2 regions of the Candidatus Pelagibacter sp. HIMB1321 genome follow, and region 1 is predicted to be linked to the other one. Evidence: riboswitches for the same ligand, from Rfam matches in the RefSeq annotation. Region 1 holds a riboswitch; the other holds the start of a gene.

Evidence for each region. A riboswitch is a leader RNA that binds a small molecule or an ion and turns the genes downstream of it on or off. The one in region 1 is predicted to bind glycine.
Region 2: another riboswitch for glycine. It lies ahead of gcvT (glycine cleavage system aminomethyltransferase GcvT); the one in region 1 lies ahead of B9N70_RS05335 (malate synthase G).

Annotation. Positions count from the first base shown of each region.
Region 1 covers NZ_LT840186.1:987,477-998,215, forward strand. Annotated here, with positions in the region: gene secA (preprotein translocase subunit SecA) at 1-1,711, shown strand, start outside; gene B9N70_RS05330 (acetyl-CoA carboxylase carboxyltransferase subunit alpha) at 1,706-2,806, opposite strand; glycine riboswitch at 2,899-2,985, shown strand; gene B9N70_RS05335 (malate synthase G) at 3,076-5,259, shown strand; gene recR (recombination mediator RecR) at 5,246-5,857, opposite strand; gene B9N70_RS05345 (YbaB/EbfC family nucleoid-associated protein) at 5,861-6,178, opposite strand; gene dnaX (DNA polymerase III subunit gamma/tau) at 6,175-7,836, opposite strand; gene B9N70_RS05355 (prephenate dehydratase domain-containing protein) at 7,976-8,812, opposite strand; gene kdsB (3-deoxy-manno-octulosonate cytidylyltransferase) at 8,812-9,549, opposite strand; gene B9N70_RS05365 (c-type cytochrome) at 9,657-10,196, shown strand; gene B9N70_RS05370 (ornithine carbamoyltransferase) at 10,188-10,739, opposite strand, start outside.
Region 2 covers NZ_LT840186.1:150,937-161,675, forward strand. Annotated here, with positions in the region: gene panB (3-methyl-2-oxobutanoate hydroxymethyltransferase) at 1-290, shown strand, start outside; gene B9N70_RS00800 (YjbE family putative metal transport protein) at 287-847, opposite strand; gene B9N70_RS00805 (tetratricopeptide repeat protein) at 959-1,459, opposite strand; gene B9N70_RS00810 (5-oxoprolinase subunit PxpA) at 1,462-2,235, opposite strand; gene B9N70_RS00815 (5-oxoprolinase subunit B family protein) at 2,261-2,944, shown strand; gene B9N70_RS00820 (5-oxoprolinase subunit C family protein) at 2,945-3,898, shown strand; gene B9N70_RS00825 (DMT family transporter) at 3,885-4,766, shown strand; glycine riboswitch at 4,789-4,879, shown strand; gene gcvT (glycine cleavage system aminomethyltransferase GcvT) at 4,957-6,060, shown strand; gene gcvH (glycine cleavage system protein GcvH) at 6,060-6,440, shown strand; gene gcvP (aminomethyl-transferring glycine dehydrogenase) at 6,442-9,300, shown strand; gene B9N70_RS00845 (NAD(P)/FAD-dependent oxidoreductase) at 9,315-10,562, shown strand; gene B9N70_RS00850 (DUF1365 domain-containing protein) at 10,555-10,739, shown strand, end outside.

The sequences.
Region 1 (10,739 bases):
TAACTTCTATGATCCTGAAAATTTAGCTTTAGTTCATCACGTAAATCAAGCACTAAGAGCAAATCATCTATTTGAAAAAGGAAAAGATTACATCATAAAAGATAATAGTTTAAAAATTATTGATGAATTAACAGGAAGAATTCTTGAGGGCAGAAGGTTTGGTGATGGTCTACATCAGGCTTTAGAAGCTAAAGAAAAAATTGAAATTCAGGCTGAGAATCAAACTCTAGCGTCTATTACTTATCAAAATTATTTTAAACTATATAAAAGAATATCAGGTTGTACTGGAACAGCTGCAACAGAAGCAGAAGAATTTTATGAAATTTATAATTTACCAGTAGTTGTGATTCCAACTAACAATCCTATGATACGGAAAGATTATAATGATCAAATATTTAGATCTGAAGATGAAAAAAACCAAGCAATAGTAAAAAATATAAAAGAATGTAATCAATCTGGACAGCCATTATTAGTATTTACTTCTAGTGTGAATAAATCTGAAGTTTATTCAAAACTACTATCAAGAGAAAATATCAAACACGTAGTTTTAAATGCCAAAAATCATGAAAGTGAAGCAGAAATTATCGCTAACGCAGGTAAAGAAGGTTCTGTAATTATAACAACTAGTATCTCGGGTAGAGGTGTTGATATTCAACTAGGAGGAAAAAAAGGATCTATTCCAGATGAACAACTAAAAAAAGAAAAAAATAAAATAAAATCATTGGGTGGCTTGTTTGTAATAGGCACTGAAAGAATGGAGTCTAGAAGAGTTGACAACCAGGCTAGAGGAAGATCTGGTAGACAAGGTGATGAAGGTAGCTCAATTTTTTATGTAAGTTTAGAAGATGATTTAATGAGAATATTTGGATCAGAGTCCATGAATAATATTCTTCAAAAACTTGGGCTCAAAGATGGGGAAAGTATTGACCACCCTTGGATTAATAAAGCTCTTGAAAGAGCTCAGCAAAAAGTTGAAGCCAGAAATTTTGATATCAGGAAAACCTTAATAAAATTTGATAATGTTCTTAACGATCAAAGGCACGTAATATTTTCACAAAGAAATGATGCAATGAATAGTGATCAAATTTTTGATTATTCAGAGGATTTTTTAAAAGAAATCATTGATGATTTAATAAAATTAAAAATTCAAAAAATTGCAAACTCAAAAAGTAGCGAATTTGATAACAGATTAAAATCTCTGATGGGCAAAACTCTAAAAGAAGATGATTTTGTAGTGATTAACTCTTTAAATGATAATGATTTTAGAAAAAGAATAAGAGATCAGTTTAATTTTAGTAGAGCTGAAAGAACAAAAATATTAGGTGAAAATCAATCAAAAGAAATTGAAAAAAGAATTTTATTGCAATCGATAGACATGAATTGGAAATCACATATTCAATATTTGGAGCAATTAAGACAAGTTATTGGGTTAAGATCTTATGGTCAAAGAGATCCTTTGATAGAATATAAAAAAGAGGCATATGATTTATTTTCAAATCTATTAGAAAAACTAAAACTTGATTACATCACAGTTTTAATGAATTTAAAAATTGTTGAGCAGCCTAGGCAGGAAAACAATAAAAATAAAGAACCTGAAATACTTAATAATCCAAAATGCCTTTTAATTTTGAAAAAAGACCAAAAAATTTCAAGAAATGATAGATGCGAAGCAACTGGCAAAAAATTCAAACAGTGCTGTGGAGCTTTATAAAAAAATAGTTACTAAAAAAGCTATTAACAATAAAAAAGCTGCTGTTAAAAAAAATATCTTTTTATTTTTACTATAAAATTGTTCTAAATTATTTTTCTTGGTTTCCAGTGTGCTCAGACTTTTTGGATTACTAATAAAACCTTTGTTTCTTCCTATTTTTAGAAATTTATTTTTTCTTTGATCTAAAATTTCCTCAGCAGACATCTCTTTATATGCATTTAAGTTTTTGGAAATGGACTCTCTTACATTACTTAAAATTAAGTTTCTGTCTCGATGTGCACCACCAAGCGGTTCAGGGATAATCTCATCAATAACCTTTAATTCCAGAAGATCTCTCGCTGAAAGTTTCATGGCTTTTGCAGCATCTAACATTTTTTTTGGATCCCTCCATAAAATAGTTGCACATCCTTCAGGTGATATAACGGAATAAATTGCATTCTCTAACATTATAACTTTACTAGATGAAGCAAGAGCTATTGCCCCTCCAGACCCTCCCTCACCAATCACTATTGCTAATGTTGGGACCCTTAATTTCATACAGCACTCAATTGATTTAGCAATTGCCTCTGCCTGTCCTCTTTCCTCTGCACCTACTCCAGGATAAGCACCAGGTGTATCAATGAATGAAATTATCGGAATATTGAATTTGTCTGCAAGCTCCATTAATCGAATTGTTTTTCTATAACCTTCAGGCCTCATCATCCCAAAGTTTCTTTCAATTCTTGTTTCTAGATTTTCACCTTTCTCTTGTCCTATTACTAAAACTGATTGCCCATTAAATTTTGCAAATCCAGTAAGAACTGACTTATCTTCACCATAATATCTATCACCTGCTAAAGAAATGAAGTCCTCAAATAAATTATCTATAAAAAATTTTGACTTAGGCCGATCCTCATGTCTTGCGACCATCGTAGTTTGCCAAGGATCTAATGAAGAATAAATTTCTTTTAATTTTTTATCTAATTCATCTTGAGTTTTTGAAATCTTATTAGTATCTACCTCTGAGAGGCCACCTTGATTGTAAGGATCTTTTAGTTTCTCAAGCTCACTTTCTAAGTTTTTTATATCAGACTCAAAGTTAAGATAATTTTTCATTTTATGAGAATAGTACTTATGCTTTAAAAAAGGCAATAAAATGTTTTAGTTTTTTATTAATAAATTGACATCAATATATTAACTTGTAGATTTCTCCCTTATCGGGAGAGACTAATATTTTAGCACCGAAGGAGCAACCACCCCGGAAACTCTCAGGTAAACTGGACCGATAATGGCATAACACTCTGGAAAGTGAATAATTTTCCGCCGAAGGAGCAAAACTCTCAGGCAAAAATACAGATGGGGTAAAGTAAAAAGTAATAAGTGATATGCAGGAAAAATATATAAACGTAAACAATCTAAGAGTTTCAGAAAAACTTCTTAATTTTGTCAATGAGGAGTTGTTAAAAGATACTGAAGTTTCTCCTAATAGTTTTTGGGCGGGGTTTGATAAAGCAGTTCATGAACTTGCTCCAAAGAACAAAGAATTATTAAATATTAGAGATAAACTGCAAAAACAAATCGATGAGTGGCATATCAAAAATAAAGGAAATGAAATTAATATTGATGAATATAAAAAATTTCTTTTAGACATAGGTTATCTTAAAGAAGAAGGTCCAGATTTTAAAATCGAAACAAATAATATTGATGAAGAAATTGCAAACATAGCAGGACCGCAACTTGTAGTTCCAATAATGAATGCACGATACGCGCTTAATGCTGCTAACGCTCGATGGATGAGTTTGTATGATAGTTTGTATGGAACAGATGCTATCAAGCCTATTGATACTTCAAAGAAGGATTATGATGCTTCTAGAGGAGAGCTAGTAATTAATTATGCAAAGGAATTTTTAGATAAATATTTTTCATTAGAAAACTTTAGCTGGAAGGAGGTTACAAGTTTTGATATTCAAGAAAAATCCTTAATTATTTATAATAATGAAAAAACAACAAAGTTAAAAGATCAAAATAAATTTATAGGTCACATAGGTGAAAGTGATAAACCTTCTTCAATTATTCTTAAAAATAATAATCTCCACATTGAAATATTAGTTGATCCAACTTCTTTAAGTGGCAAACAAGATCCGGCAGGGATTACCGATTTAATTATAGAGTCTGCGCTGTCAACTATTTGTGATAACGAAGACAGTGTTGCGGCTGTAGATGCTGAAGATAAAGTTGCTTGTTATCAAAATTGGTTGGGACTGATGAAGGGAGACCTTGTAAATAAATTTGAAAAAAATGGAAAAACTATTGAGAGAAAACTGAATAAAGACAAAAGCTATATCTCAAAAGATGGCCTTGGACTTAAATTGCATGGTAGAAGTTTGTTGCTTGTCCGAAATGTTGGACATCTCATGACAAATTCTGCGATCTTATTAAAAGATGGTGCAGAAATTCCTGAAGGAATAATGGATGCATTCATTACAACAGCTGCAGCCCTTCATGATTTTAAACTGAAAGGTAATTCAAGATCTGGCTCTGTTTATATTGTTAAACCAAAAATGCATGGGCCAGATGAAACTGCTTTTACAGATTTGATTTTTACTAAGGTTGAGGAAGTTTTAAATTTAAAAAAATATACCTGCAAAATTGGAATTATGGATGAGGAGAGAAGAACCTCAGCTAATCTTAAAGAGTGCATTAGATCTCTTATGAATAGAGTATTTTTTATAAACACTGGATTTTTAGACAGAACTGGTGATGAGATGCACACCTCTATGGAAGCTGGTCCAATGATTAAAAAAGGTGATATGAAATCATCGAAGTGGATTAATGCCTATGAAAATAACAATGTTGATGTTGGTATAAAGTGTGGATTTTCAGGAAAAGCACAAATTGGAAAAGGTATGTGGGCTATGCCAGACAAAATGAAAGACATGTTAGAACAAAAAACAGATCACTTAAAAGCTGGTGCTAATTGTGCGTGGGTACCATCTCCAACCGCAGCAGCTTTGCATGCATTACATTATCATGAAATAAATATTTTTGATAAACAGAAAGAAATTCAATCAAGAGATGCTGCTAAACTTAATGATCTTCTAACAATTCCTGTTGCGGATAGACCAAACTGGTCATTAGAAGAAATTAGATCAGAAGTTTCAAATTCTGCTCAAACTCTTCTAGGATATGTTGTAAGATGGATTGATCATGGAGTTGGATGCTCTAAGGTTCCAGACATTAATAATGTTGGACTAATGGAAGATAGAGCAACTTTAAGAATTTCATCTCAGCATATAGCCAATTGGGTGCATCATGAGATTATTTCTAAAGAAAACGTGATTGAAATTATGAAAGAGATGGCAAAAGTAGTTGATAAGCAAAATGAAAATGACTCTGCTTATTCTAGAAGTGGTAGATCGAGTTATAATAAAATGTCTGATGACTTTGAAAATTCAATAGCTTTCTCAGCAGCCTGTGATTTAATTTTTAAAGGCAAAGAACAACCTTCTGGATATACAGAACCTTTGTTACATTTAAATAGAATTAAAATTAAATCTATTCAGAATTAGAATTTAAATTTGAACGATTTTTAAAAGCGGAGAACAAAGTACCATCATCTAAACTTTCTATTTCCCCTCCGACAGGTAAACCTTGTGCTAACTTTGTGATTTTTGCATTAGTTTTCTTTAAGCTATCCTGAATATAATAAGCTGTGGTCTGTCCTTCTACAGTTGCACTAGTTGCTAAAATAACTTCTTCAATTTTATCCTTAACCACTCTTTCAACTAAAGAATTTATTAAAAGATCTTCTTTTCTGTGTCCTGCAGAAGCTAATGTGCCCCCAAGAATATGGAAGTATCCCTTATAAATGTTTGAGTTCTCTATTGACCATTGATCTGCTATATCTTCAACAACACAAATTTTATTATATTTTTCTTTAACATTTTCACAATTTATACATCCCTCATTAACAGATTTTAAAGAACCACATGAGTTACATCGTGTTACATTTTTATAAACTTGAGCTAATGTATTAGCCATTGGTTTTATAATTTCATCTCTATTATTGATGAGTTTTAATACAATTCGTTTTGCTGATTTAGGACCAAGACCAGGTAATTTTGAAATTAATTTTACTAGATCTTCTATTTCAGTAATATTTTGCATCAACTATAATGGCCATTTAAAACCAGGAATACCCAAACCACCAGTAGCTTTTGAAATTTCTTCTGTAGTTTTTGATTTTAATTGAGATTTTGCGTTGTTATGTGCAGCAACTATTAAATCCTCAAGAATTGACTTATCTTCCTTCAAAATTTCATCAGATAATTCAATTTTTTGCATCTCACCTTCTCCATCTAATGTAACTTTAACAGAATTAGAGCCCGATACTCCTTCAACTCTAATACTTTTAATTTTTTCTTGGCTTTCCTTCATTTTTGCCTCTAATTCTTTAGCTTTTTCCAGTATCTTTGAAAAATCCGTCATTTATCTTCATTCTTTCTAGTGAGCTTAACGTCAATTAATTCAGCATCTGGAAAATACTCCATTACCATCTTATGCAAATCTGTTTTTTTTGTACTTTCAATTAATTCTTTTTGTTCGTTTTTTTCTTTGTCTTTAATTGACATCTCTCCCTGATTTTTACTAAAACTAATAATCCACCTCTCATTAGTCCATTCCAATAATTTTGTTGATAAATTTTTTACAAAATCTTTGTCCAGATTGTCATTAAAAGAAATTTCTATTCTACAATTTTCAAATTTTACTAGATTGACATTTTTTTCTAACTCATATTTAAGTTTCATTTCTTTCTTAATAGAACACAATTCTACTAATTCATTAAAAGACTGAATTTTAATATTATTTAGATTTTTTGTACTTATCTGTGAATCTAATTTCATTTTTTTTTCTTGTGAAACATTTTTGATCTGATTGATAGTATCTTTATTCATAATTTTAGATGCGATATTTGTTTCTATCTTTTCTTTTGGATCCTGCAGATCTTCAGTAGCAACCTTATCTTCATCTTTAGGCTTAAATCCTTTGATATGAATTAACCTTAATAAAAACATCTCAATTGATAAATGTTGATTAGACACAATATCTAATTCACTAAGAGTTTTTATTGTGAACTGCCAAAATAAGATCAAAACTTCATTGTTAATATTATCTGATATTTCCTTAATTTGATTAAACTCTTCATCGTTGAGAGAGAAGTTTGTACTTTCCAATGTAAGAGAATTTATATTTTTAAAATAATATAAAATTTCTAAAAAATCATTAATGAATATTTTTGGTTCAACACCTTGATCATAGATATTTCTATAACTTTCAATAACTTTATTCTCATCACCTTTTAAGATTAAATTAAACATCTCTATTAATTGTGATTTATCAAAATATCCAAATATTTTTTGTGCTACACTTAGATCTAATTCTTTCTCACCATCAAGACTTAAAAGGGCTCTATCAAGTAGTGATAACGCATCTCTAACAGATCCTTCGGAAATTTTTACAATGAGCTTTAATGCTTCATCAGTTGCATTGCCTTTTTCTTTATCTTTAATCTTTTTTATAAAATCAAATAATTCTGATGATTTTATTCTAGATAAATCAAATCTTTGACATCTAGAGACTACCGTAATTGGTATTTTTTTTATCTCTGTTGTAGCAAATATAAATTTTAGGTACTCTGGAGGTTCCTCTAGTGTCTTTAATAAAGCATTGAAAGCTTGTTTGCTTAACATGTGTACTTCATCAATGATAAAAATTTTGTACTTAGATGAAGTTGGTCCATATCTTGAAAATTCAATTAAGTCTCTAACATCATCTACGCCTGTTTTACTTGCAGCATCCATTTCAAGTACATCTATGTGTCTTGACTCTGCAATAGCCTCACAGTTTTCACATAAATTCTCTTTACATAAATTTTCTATTCCGTTTAGACAGTTAAGGGATTTTGCAACAATTCTTGCTATTGTTGTTTTTCCTATACCTCTTATGCCTGTAAAAAGGTAAGCATTTGGTACTTTATTTGACTTAATAGAATTTATAATTGTTTCAGCAACAACTTCTTGTCCAATCAGATCATCAAATATCTGTGGTCTGTATTTAAGAGCTAAAACTTTTGTATTTTTGTTCATTATTATATTTTAGGAGACTAGAACCTGAATAACTGTCTCTACGACTGCTTCCGTTAAGATCTGGTCGGATTCAAGCAGCATCCACCTCTAGCCTCCAGAACTATTATAGCAGTATTATTTTCTATTCTACAAGAAAAGATTATAATTTTTTATCTCTAATTGGATCAGCTTCAAATACACCTAGAACATGAAAATCTTGACAGTGAAGACCAAGCTCTTCAAGTGATTTTTGAACTTTTTTATCCTCAATGTGTCCATCAAGATCACACAAAAAAAAGAATGAGTCGAAAGAATTTTTTTCAGGATAACTTTGTAATTTAGTTAAGTTTACACCATTAATAGCAAAACCACCAAGAGACTGGTAAAGTGCTGCAGGTTTACTTTTTAATTTAAATAAAAAAGATGTGATATATTTTTTATTTGAAAACTCTGGTTGAGTTAGTTCTTTACCCATAACTAGAAATCTTGTTAAATTTCCTTTTTCATTTTCAATATTCTTTTTAATTATTTCTAATCCATAAGTTTCAGCACTCAAAGAAGAGGCTATTGCAGCTTCATCTCTTTTTTTATTTTTAGCAATCATTTCTGCAGATCCAGCTGTATCTGCTCTTACATGTTCATTTAAATTATTTTTTTTTATGAAATTTGAGCACTGTGATAATGCTTGAGCGTGAGAAAATACATTTTTAATATCAGTTAATTTTGCACCTTTTTGACCTAAAAGATTGTGTTCAATTTTTTGAAAATGTTCTGAATAAATATTTAAACGATATTTAAATATGAGGTATTCAATACCAATATTTCCAGTAATTCTATTTGACTCTGGGATAACAATTCTAGAATTTTTTTCATTGGAAGCATTCAAGAAACATTCATCAAAAGTCTTACATGGAATTATTTCTGCCTTCGCGTCAATTTCAAGTGATGCTAAGTGAGAATATGCTCCATATGTACCTTGGAAATAAATCTTACTCATTATTCTTTATATTCCATAATTTTTTTTATAGCCAGATAATCTTCCATGGTGTCCACTCCAATTGGTGATCTATTTGCAAGAGCAACATTAATGTTAATACTGTTATCCATAGCTCTTAATTGTTCTAATTTGTTTTCTAATTCATTTTTAGATTGTTTTAACATTACAAATTTTTTTAAAATCGCCACCTCATAACAATAAATACCTATATGGTGAAATATTTGAGTTTGATTTTGTGCATCAACATTTCTCATAAAATTTTCTGCTAATGGAAATGAGTTTTTGTCAAAAGGTTGTTTAAGTTTAACTTTAACTACATTTTCATCTATATACATTTCTTTTTTTTCAATTTTTGCCGCTAGAGTTCCAATCTTTGAATTATTTTCTCGCATTTTAAGTTCTAAATTTTTAATATCTTCGATGTCAATGTTGGGTTCATCTCCCTGAATATTCATTACTAAATCAATTTCTTTCTTATCTAATAAATTTAGTGCTTCAAATATTCTATCAGTTCCAGTTTTGTGATTTTTAGAGGTTAAAATTGCTTTTCCACCATTATTTTCTATATCATCTATAATTTCTTTATCCTCAGTTGCTACAACAACCTCACCAATTTTAGCATTACTAGCTCTTTCATAAACATGTGAAATGATCGATTTACCATTTATCTGTAACAAAGGTTTACCTGGCAATCTGGTTGCTGACATTCTTGAAGGTATAATCACTAATGTTTTCATAGATTTTTTATGATTATTTAGATTATAAAGAGGGGCAAAATTGTACAGTAAAATTTGAGGAATTATAAAATTTTAGTGTTATAGGTCTATTATAAATTTTTATCAAAATGGATTCTTTTGAAATTAATAAGATAGTTGCTGCTGTCCTCTTGGTTGCCTTACTCGTGATCGGAATTGGAAAACTTTCTAATGTAATATTCTATGTTGAGAAACCTGAAAAACCAGGTTATGTGGTAGAAGTCCAACAAGCATCTAATTCAACAACAGCTAATGCTAATGTAGAGGATAAAAAAGTTGATATCGCAGCTTTAATGGCTTTAGGAGATGTTAATGCAGGAGAAAAAATTTTTAAAAAATGTGCAGCATGCCACTCTATAAATCAAGGTGGTGCTAATAAAATTGGACCCGCATTATATAATGTTGTTGGAAGAAAAATTGGTGGTGTAGCAGATTATAAATATTCAAAAGCATTTGTTGAATATGGTAAAGAATGGAATTTTGAAGAGTTGAATGGTTTTTTAATTAAACCAAGCAAGTGGATTAAAGGCACTAAGATGGCTTACGCAGGATTAAGAAAAGAAGCAGATAGAGCTTCGATCATAAAATACCTTAATCAAAATTCAGATAGCCCTCTTCCTCTACCTTAATTTTCCAAAACAATATAATAAAATACTTTTTTGAACATGAGCTCTGTTTAGAGCTTGAAGCCAAACTTTTGAATTTTTGCTTTTAAATACTGTATCTTCTACTTCTGATCCTCTTGGTAAACAATGTAAAAAAGTGCAATCTTTTTTTGCTAAACTCATTAATTTTTTACTTACTCTATAATTTTTAAAATCTTTGACTTTATTTTTTTTGTTAACTTTATCATTAAGAGATATTACTTTATCTGAGAATATAACATCGGCATTTGATGCTGCTTTTTTTGCATCATTAAAAATATAAATTTTTTTCTTTTGGTCTTTAACCCAATCTAGAACAAATTTTTTAGGTTCATATTTTTTTGGACATCCAATGCTTAGTTTAAAAGAAAATTTAACAGAAGCTGCAATCAAACTATTTAAAACATTATTGGAGTCACCTATCCAAGTAATATTTAATTTTGAAATTGGTTTTTTTTTAATTTCTTCAACAGTAAAAACATCTGATAACACTTGTGTTGGATGTGATGAGGGAGACAATCCATTAAT
Region 2 (10,739 bases), 480 kb from region 1:
CAAAAGCTCTTGAGCAAGTAGGTGTTTTTTCAATAGTTCTTGAGGGTGTTAAAAGTGCTGTAGCAAAGAAAATCACATCAAATATTAAAATCCCCACAATTGGTATAGGAGCTTCTAATGATTGCGATGGTCAAGTTCTTGTAACAGATGATCTTTTGGGATTAACTAATTCAAATATCAAATTTGTAAAAAGATATGCTGATCTTGGAAAATCAATACAGTCAGCAGTAAAAAGTTTTAGAAAAGAAGTAATCGCTAAAAAATTTCCTAGTAAAAAATATTCTTACTAAAAAAACTTTTTAAAGCTCTCATTAATTGAGATGATGTCTAGATCATCTAGTCCACCAATTATTAGCTGTAATGCCACAACTAAAATTGCAATTAAACCAAGATAACCTATCCATTTATAATTTTGAATTTGTTTAGCAAAAAATCTTGCTAACGTTCCAACTAATACGACAGATAGAAATAATCCGAACATTAAAAGATTAATATTATTTTTTGCAGCACCTGCTACAGCTATTACATTATCAAAACTAAGTGTTAAATCAGCAAATAGAACTTTATACACTCCTTGAATATAAGATGGTTCTTTAGATACTTTTGTTGGAGATTTAATTTTTTTTGTTTCAAATAAATCTCTTCTTAAATCATTAACAATCCAAACTAAAAGCAAGCCACCAAATATCTTTATATAAGCAAATCCAAATAAATAAGATGCGAAAACTGCAAAAACGATCCTAAAAACCAATGCACCCAAAAGTCCCCACATAATAATTTGATATCTGTGTTTTGGTGCAAAATTTGCAGCAATCATTCCAATAATGATTGCGTTATCGGCAGACATTATAACGTTAATGATAATTATTTGGGATAGTATGAAATAGTCTTCGAACAAGATTTTTTTATATTATATATAAATTTTTATTATTCAATATGTTGAGATTGTAGAGCGTAGTTAGTATTTAGATTTTTTTGTGCCTTCGATAATTTCTTTAAGTTCTTGAAATTCCTCACAATTACAATTTTTTAAAACATCTAATCTTTCTTTTGCAAGATCCATCCTATTAGTCACAACGTAAAGCTCTCCTAAATATTCGTTTATGCCATTATGTTTTGGTTCAATAGCTAATCCTTGCAGATAATATTCTTCACCTAAATTGTAATCACCAAGCTTTCTAGTTGTAAATCCTAAATAATTTAATGTATCAGCATTATTAGGTTTTTTTTCATTAGATTTTATCAGAAGTTTTTGAGCTTTTCTGTATTGTTTTTCAGCCTTTTTTTGTTTCCCAACTTCTTCAAATTTCTTAGCTTTATTAACGTAAGAAACTGCTTGTTCATAATTAGATTTTTTAATTGTAGTTGAACTATTTGAGCTATCGTTAGAAGAACTACCAGCACTATATGCATTGAAGTTTAGCAATATAAAAATAATAATAATAAGAATTTTTTTCATGATTAATTAAATTTACTCATACTACTTAATGACTTTAAAACAAGACCATTTTCTTTTAAATTTTCTTTTATAGATCTTGCTGTTGCTAAAGAACTTATATTATCTCCATGAATACAAACAGAGTCGATCTCACAAGGTATTTTTTTTCCACTATAACAATTCAATGCTTGATTTTGAACCATAGTTAGAACATGTTTTTTAGCTTCTTCTGGATCTGTAATTAATGCGTGAGGCTTTTTTCTAGAAACTAAGTTTCCATCATCTTCATAACTACGATCAGCGAAAATTTCACACGCTATTTTCATATTCAACTTTTTAGCTGCAATTTCCATTTTTGAACCTGTTGGCACTAAATATATTAAATCTTTATTTATTGAGTAAATAGTTTTTGCAAGTATGTTTGCTAAATTAATATCCTCACAAGCCATATTATTCAATGCCCCATGTGGTTTGATATGAGTCACATTTTCATCATGATCTGACGCAATTTTTTGAAGTATTTCATACTGATCAATAATTAATTTTTTAATTTCCCCTTCTGATAAATTTATTCTGGATCTTCCAAAGTTTTCCGGATCATTGAAAGATGGGTGAGCTCCTATACTTACACCATTTTTTTTTGAAATTTGAATTACTTCATTCATTGTTTGTTCATCACCAGCATGATAACCGCAAGCTACATTTGCTGAATTTACAATTTCTAGTAAATCTGGATCATATTTATTTGAATGATGTTTTGATTTTTCACCGAGATCGCAATTTATATTAATTTCCATAATAATATAATATTAATATCATAAAATGATTAAAAATATAACATACTTAGGTGACGCTGCTTTATATTGTGATTTTGGTTCTGAAATTAGCAAACAGGTAAATCAAAATGTTATAAAATATTTTTATGAGTTGAATAAAAAAATTGAATCAAAAGAAATAGAAGGAATTTTAAATTTAACCCCATCATACAATAAGTTGATTATTGGAATTGATCTTGAGAAGACTAATTATAAAACTATTAAAGAAAAAGTATTAGATCTAAAAGTTTCAAATTTAATTAATCAGAATACGAAAAAAATTGAAATTCCAATATGTACTGAAGAAGGAGTAAGTTTAGATTTTCAGAGATTAGAAAGCATTACAAAAAAAAATAAAAATGAAATTTTAAAATCTTTTTTTAATAAAGATTATTATTGTTATATGACTGGATTTATAGCAGGTATGCCATTTTTAGGAGATTTAGATATCTCTATACAGTGCAATAGGTTGGGAACACCAAGATTAAGCGTTCCAAAAGGAGCAGTGGGTATTACTGAGCAATTTGCAAATATTTATACATTTCCAAGCCCAGGGGGTTGGAATATTATTGGTCAAACACCACTAAAAATATTTGATAAAGAGAATAAAAAAAGTCCAAATTTTATAAACCCTGGTGACACTATTGTATTTTACCAAATATCTAAAAATGAATTTGAAAATTGGAAATAAATGTATTTTGAGGTTTTAAGAGCAGGCATTAATACAACTATCCAAGATGAAGGAAGAAAAAACCTTTATCATATTGGCGTTACTTCTAGTGGTGCAATTGATAGGAAAAATTATAGATTATCAAATATCATTTTAAAAAATGAAATAAATGATCCAGCTATCGAATTTGCTTTTCAAGGTCCGCACCTCAAAATAAAAAATGGAAGATGTTTTATTTGTATTACAGGAAGTGTTGATTTTGAGATAATTAAAAATAGTGGAGTAATAGAAAAGGGCTATTGTTATAAAATTTATAATTTAGAAGAAGAAGATGAAATAGATATAAGATCAACTAAATCATCAGTATATGGATATTTGAATGTAAAAAATGGTTTCAAATTTGAAAAAGTTTGGGGCAGCTACTCTGTTAATACAAAAGCGAATATTGGTCCTAACGAAGGCAAGAAATTTTCAACAAACCAAAAAATTTATTTAAACAAATATTTAGACAAAGATCCCAAAATTATTCAATTAAGATATTCAAATACCAAAATGAAAAAAGTTAGAATTATAAAAGGTACAAACTTTGATTATTTCTCCGATAAAGCAAAAAAAATTTTTTTTTCAGAACCATTTATAATTTCAAACGAAATTGACCGAATGGGTATAAGATTAAAAGGACCTAATTTAGAAAATATCGTGAGTTCTAATATAAAATCTGAGGGATTAGTTAAAGGTACTATACAAGTCACATCAGACGGAAATCCTATTATAATGCTTGCTGACCATGGTAGTATTGGAGGATATCCTAAAATTGGAACTGTTATATCTGCTGATTTAGATGGCCTAGCTCAATTAACTCCTCATTCAGAAGTTTATTTTGAAGAAGTAAGTCTTGAAGAAGCAGAGGAACTATATAAGAACCAATTAAAAGAATTAAACAAATATTTTAATACAATTAATGAATTTAATTAAAAATCTTCCAGGACCTTTACTTGTATTTCTTGGAGCTTGCAGTCTAAGTTTTGGTGGATTAATTGTTAAATCTTTTGAGGGCGCAACCTTATGGCAGATTCTTTTTTGGCGAACTGTATTCTTTTTATTAGTAATTAGCCTCTATTTAATAATTACTTATAAGAAAAAATTTTTAAAATCATTTTATGATTCTGGTATCCCAGGTTTTTTAGGTGGATTTGTTTTGTCATTTGGTTTTTGTGGATATGTATTCGCGATGTATAATACTACAGTAGCTAATGCTAATTTCATTATACAAACTCAAACAATATTTTTAGCAATTTTTGGATATTTTTTTTTAAAAGAAAAAATTTCTAACATAACTTTAGCTTCAATCATTTTAGCAATTTCAGGTATTCTTCTAATGGTAGGTAGTTCTTTGTCACCGGGTCAGATGACAGGAAATATAGCTGCTTTTTTAATGCCTATTTCTTTTGCGGTATTAATTTTAGTTGTAAGAAAATACCCAAATGTAGATATGGTTCCAGCTCAGTTTATTGCAGGAATATTTGCCTTACTGATAGGATTTTTAATGTCAGAAAAAATTTTAATTTCTAGACATGATATTTTCTTAGGATTTTTAGCAGGCTTTATTCAATTAGGATTTGGTTTTATTTTAATTACAATTGGTGCTCAAAGAACACCCTCAGCTATGGTTGGAATCATTATGTTAACTGAAGCTGTTTTAGGTCCAATATGGGCATGGTTGTTTGTTAATGAGCAACCACCATTTATTGTATTAATTGGAGGTTCAATCGTAATATTCGCAGTATTATTGCAGTTTTACAATTTATACGCTGCAGACAAAAAGCAGATTAATACCAATTGACATTACTACTATATTAATAGAATATTTTAATACGGGAGAGACTACAGACTATCGTAGCGCCGAAGGAGCAACCGCCCAGGAATCTCTCAGGCAAAAAGGACCGTAACATATTAACTCTGGAAAGAGATTAAGTTCTCGCCGAAGGAGCAAAACTCTCAGGCAAATATACAGATGGGTGTTTTGAGTTAATATGGATATAAAAAAAACATCGCTTCACAAACTTCACCAACAACACAACGCAAAGTTTGTTGAATTTGCAGGTTATGAAATGCCAATCCAATATAAAGAGGGCATTGTTGAAGAGCATAAGTTTACAAGAAACCATTGTGGTATTTTCGATGTATCTCATATGGGCCAACTATATATTTACGGTGACCATCAATTATTAGAAGATTTAGAGAAAATTTTTCCAATAGATTTAAAAAATCTAAAAGTAAACCACTCAAAATACAGCTTTTTAATGAATGCTGATGCTGGCATTCACGATGATTTGATTGTCACTAAAATAGAGGGTGGAGTAATAATTATTCTTAATGCTGCTTGTAAAGATACTGACTTTGAAATTTTGCAAAAAACTTTAGGTGGTAAATATAAGATGGTGTTAGATGATGAAAAATCATTAATAGCTATTCAGGGACCTCAATCCTCAAAAATTTTAGAAGAATTAATTCCTGGAGTAAATGACTTATCTTTTATGTCTGGTAATTGGTTTGAATTTTTAGGTTCAAAGACATTTATCACAAGATCTGGTTATACAGGTGAAGATGGATTTGAAATTTCATTAGATAATAGCAAAATAGAACAACTTACTAATAATCTAATTGAAAAAGGTGCAAAATTAATTGGACTTGGTGCAAGAGACACTCTTAGATTAGAAGCAGGGTTATGTTTATACGGTCATGAATTAGATATTCATAAAACACCAATAGAAGCTAATTTAAAGTGGGCAATCTCAAAAAAAAGAATTGAAGACAAAAACTTTTTAGGAAGCGAAAAAATTTTAACCCAAATTAATGAAGGTGTTCAAAATATCAGAGTTGGGATTAAACCTGAGGGAAGAATTATTGCTCGTGAAAAAACAAAAATTTTTAACAAAGAAGATAATTTAGTTGGTGAAGTTACAAGTGGTACATTTGGTCCAAGTGTAAATGGTCCAGTTGCAATGGGTTACATAAACAAAGAATTTTCAAAAAAAGATACAAAAATTTTTCTTGAGGTGAGGGGAAAAAAGTATCCTGCAAATATTTGTGGGTTGCCATTTTATAAAAAAAGCTATGTGAAAGGAGTGAACTAATGAGTGAAGTTAAATATTCAAAAGAACATGAGTGGATTAAATTAGATGGAGAAGTTGCAACTATCGGGATTACTCAACATGCAACAGAAATGTTAGGTGATATTGTTTTTGTTGAACTTCCTGAAGTTGGTTCTTCTGTTGAAAAAGATGGCAATGCTGGTGTAGTAGAGTCTACTAAAGCAGCAAGTGATGTGTATACACCTGTATCTGGAGAAGTGGTTGAAAACAATCAAGCTATTGTTGATGATCCTGGAAAAGTAAACTCAGATCCAGAAAATGATGCATGGTTTTTTAAATTAAAAATAAAAGATAAAGCAGAGTTAGACTCGTTAATGAACAAAGACGAGTATGATAAATTTGCAAAGGAAAGTGGTAATTAATATGCTTAAAAGTTCTCAAAGAGATTTTATAAGAAGACACATTGGTCCATCAGAGGAAGATCAAAATAAAATGTTAAGTGAACTTGGTTTTAAATCATTAGATGATTTGATTTCAAAAACAGTTCCTGAAAATATTTTATTGAAAGAGGAGCTAGAAATTGGTGAACCAAATTCTGAGTATGAAGCTTTGAGAAAATTAAAAGCTATTTCAAAAAAAAATAAGATTTACTCTAATTTTATTGGAATGGGTTACTACGGAACTTTCACTCCATATGTAATTTTAAGAAATATTTTAGAAAATCCAGGTTGGTATACATCGTATACTCCATATCAGCCTGAGGTTGCACAAGGTAGATTGGAAATGTTGTTAAATTTCCAACAGATGATTTGTGATTTTACAGGCATGGATATTTCTAATGCTTCATTATTAGACGAAGGAACAGCTGCTGCAGAGGCGGTTGGACTTAGTTATAGATTATGTAAAAACGACTCTAATATTGTTTTTGTTTCAAAAGATTGTCATCCACAAACTATTGATGTCATTAAAACAAGAGCAGAACCATTAGGATTAACAGTTGTTGTTGGTGATGAAAATTCAGAAATAAAAGAAGATATTGTTTGTGGAATTTTACAATACCCAGGAACACTAGGAGATATCAAAGACCCAAGTGAAGCAATAAGTAAAATTCACAAAAATAATGGAAAAGCTGTACTAGTTTGTGATTTATTAGCTTTAGCTAAACTGAAAACTCCAGCTGAGCTAGGAGCTGATATTGCTGTTGGAAGTTCACAAAGATTTGGAATTCCAATGGGATATGGTGGACCTCATGCAGGTTTCTTTGCAACAAAGGATGAATTTAAGAGATCAATGCCTGGAAGAATTATTGGTGTCTCTGTTGATAGACATGGCAATAAAGCTTACAGACTTTCACTTCAAACAAGAGAGCAACATATAAGAAGAGATAAAGCGACAAGTAATATTTGTACAGCTCAAGCATTGCTTGCAATTGTGTCAGCTGCTTATGCTGTTTACCATGGGCCAGAGGGAATTAAAAAGATTGCTGAAAATACATCTCAGTTAGCAAAAAACTTTGCTGATAAGATTAAACAATCTGGTTATGAAATTTATTCAGATCATTTCTTTGATACAATTACTATTAAAACATTAGATAAAACTGAATCAATTTATCAAAATGCTCTCTCTCAAAATGTAAATATCAGAAAAGTAAATTCTGAAATGCTGTCAGTTGCATTTGATGAGAGAAAAAATGTTTATCGTGCAAATCAATTATTAAAGATCTTTAATTGTTCAGAAACAATCAAAGATAAGATGAATGAAAATTTATCTAACTTACCAAAAAATTTATTAAGATCTTCATCTTATTTAACTCATCCTGTTTTCAATAGTTATCATTCAGAAACAGAAATGTTGAGATATTTAAAGAAATTAGAAGATGCAGACATTGCATTAAATAGATCAATGATTGCTTTAGGTTCATGTACAATGAAACTAAATGCAGTTGCTGAAATGATCCCAGTTACTTGGAGAGAATTTTCAGAACCCCATCCATTTGCACCTGTTGAGCAAATGGAAGGATATAGAACTCTTTTCACAGACTTAAAAAATTGGTTAAGATCTGTTACTGGATTTTCTGGTGTATCTTTACAACCTAATGCTGGTGCTCAAGGTGAGTTTGCTGGTTTAATGGTAATTAAAAAATACCACGAACAAAATGGTGAAACGAATAGAAATGTTTGTCTTATACCAAGTTCAGCCCATGGCACAAATCCTGCAAGTGCACAAATGGTTGGCATGAAGGTTGTAGTTATTAAATGTGATGAACATGGAAATGTTGACATTGATGACTTAAAAGAAAAAGCAGAAACTCACAAAGATAACCTTGCTGCATTGATGGTAACTTATCCTTCAACCCATGGTGTGTTTGAAGAAAAAATTACTGAAATATGTGAATTGATTCATAACAATGGTGGTCAAGTTTATATGGACGGCGCAAACTTAAATGCGTTAGTAGGTGTTGCAAAACCAGGTAAATTTGGTCCTGATGTTTGTCATATTAATTTGCATAAAACTTTTTGTATTCCACATGGTGGCGGTGGGCCAGGTATGGGTCCAATTGCATGCAAAAGACATTTAGAAAAATATTTGCCTAAACATTCTGTTATTAAAGATTGTGGACCTGTAACTGGTATGGGCGCGGTGTCAGCTGCACCTTGGGGTAGTTCAAGTATTTTATCTATTTCTTGGATGTATATTAAAATGATGGGATCAGAAGGACTTAAAAAAGCTTCACAAGTTGCGATATTAAACGCTAATTACTTAGCTCATAAGCTTAAGGATGCATTTCCAATTTTATATAAAGGGAAAAACGGAAATGTTGCCCATGAATGTATTATTGATATTAGAAAGATTAAGTCTGAAACTGGCATCACAGAAGAAGATATAGCTAAAAGACTGATCGATTTTGGTTTCCATGCACCAACGATGTCTTGGCCTGTAGCTGGTACAATGATGATTGAACCGACCGAAAGTGAAGGCTTAGATGAAATCAATCGTTTCTGTAATACTTTGATAACAATTAAAAATGAGATTGATAAAATTCAATCTGGTCAATTTGATAAAATTGATAACCCAATTAAAAATGCACCTCATACGCATGTTGAAGTGGCTGCAAATAAATGGGATCATAAATATGAAAGAGAAGAGGCGGCATATCCAACAGAAATTTTAAAATCAACTAAATATTGGCCACCGGTTGCAAGAGTAGACAATGTTTATGGTGATAAAAATTTATTCTGTACATGTCCATCTATAGATGAGTATAAAGATACCGCAGCATAAAGGTATTTTTATAAATGAAAATTGCAGTAGTTGGATCAGGGATCTCTGGATTAAGTTCTGCATATTATCTATCTAAAAAACATAAGGTTGATCTCTTTGAAAAAGAAGATCGCTTTGGGGGTCATTCACATACTTTAGATATTCATTACTCTGAAAAAGAAAAAGTTGCAGTGGATATTGGTTTTATGGTTTTTAATAAACAAACTTATCCAAACCTGATTAATTTTTTTTCTGAAAATAATATTGAAATTGAAAAAAGTGATATGTCTTTTTCAGTTACTGTCAAAGGAACTAATATCGAATATTGTGGGAAAGGCTTAGGAGGTATTTTTTCAAATAAGCAAAACTTGTTTAATCCAAAATTTATTAAAATGTTTTTTGAAATTATAAGTTTTTATAAAAACTGTGAAAAACTTAATTCAAATTCATTAGATAAATCTCTAACTTTAGGTGAATATTTAAAGCAAATTAAAATTTCAGATTATTTTATAAACTATCATATAATTCCAATGGTATCTGCGATTTGGTCAATGCCCCCTTATGAGGCATCACAAATGCCATTAAGCTTTTTCTTAAGTTTTTTTAAAAATCACGGATTGTTTAAATTAAAAGATCGACCTCAATGGTACACCGTAACCAATAGAAGTAAAACTTATGTAGATAAAATTTTATCTAAAATTAATGGTGAGTATTATATGAATTATGGAATTAATAAAATCACCAGAGATAATAATAGTGTTAAAGTTTATTATGGTTCAGAGAATGAGTTTTTTGTTTATGACAAAGTAGTTTTAGCAACTCATGCAGATGATACATTAAATATTTTAAATGATGCGTCTGATTTAGAAAAAGATATTTTAAGTAATTTTAATTATAAAAGTAACACGGCCATTATTCATTCCGATCAATCTGTAATGCCATTAAATAAAAAAGCATGGTGTTCATGGAATTCAGCTCTCAATCCAAAAGATCACAAACAATCCTCAGTGACTTACTGGTTAAATCAATTACAAAATTTAAAAATAGATAAAGATATCTTTTTAACTCTTAATCCATTTTTTGAGATTGATAGCTCAAAAATATACAATCAAATTGAATTCACTCATCCTTATTACGATGAAAAAGCCTTGAATAATCAATCAAAACTAAAAGATATTCAAAATATTAATAACACTTTATTTGCGGGTAGTTATTTTGGTTACGGATTTCATGAAGATGGCATAAAATCTTCAATAGAAATGCTCAAAACCATTAATGATTAATTCAGCTATTTATAACGGCAAAGTAATACACAAGCGTTTTAAACCTAAAGTCCATTCATTTAAATATAGTGTTTTTTCATTATTAATAGATCTATCTGAACTAGAAACTCTAGATAAAGAGATCAGTTTTTTTTCATTAAATAAATTTAATTTAATAAGTTTTTTTGAAAAAGATCA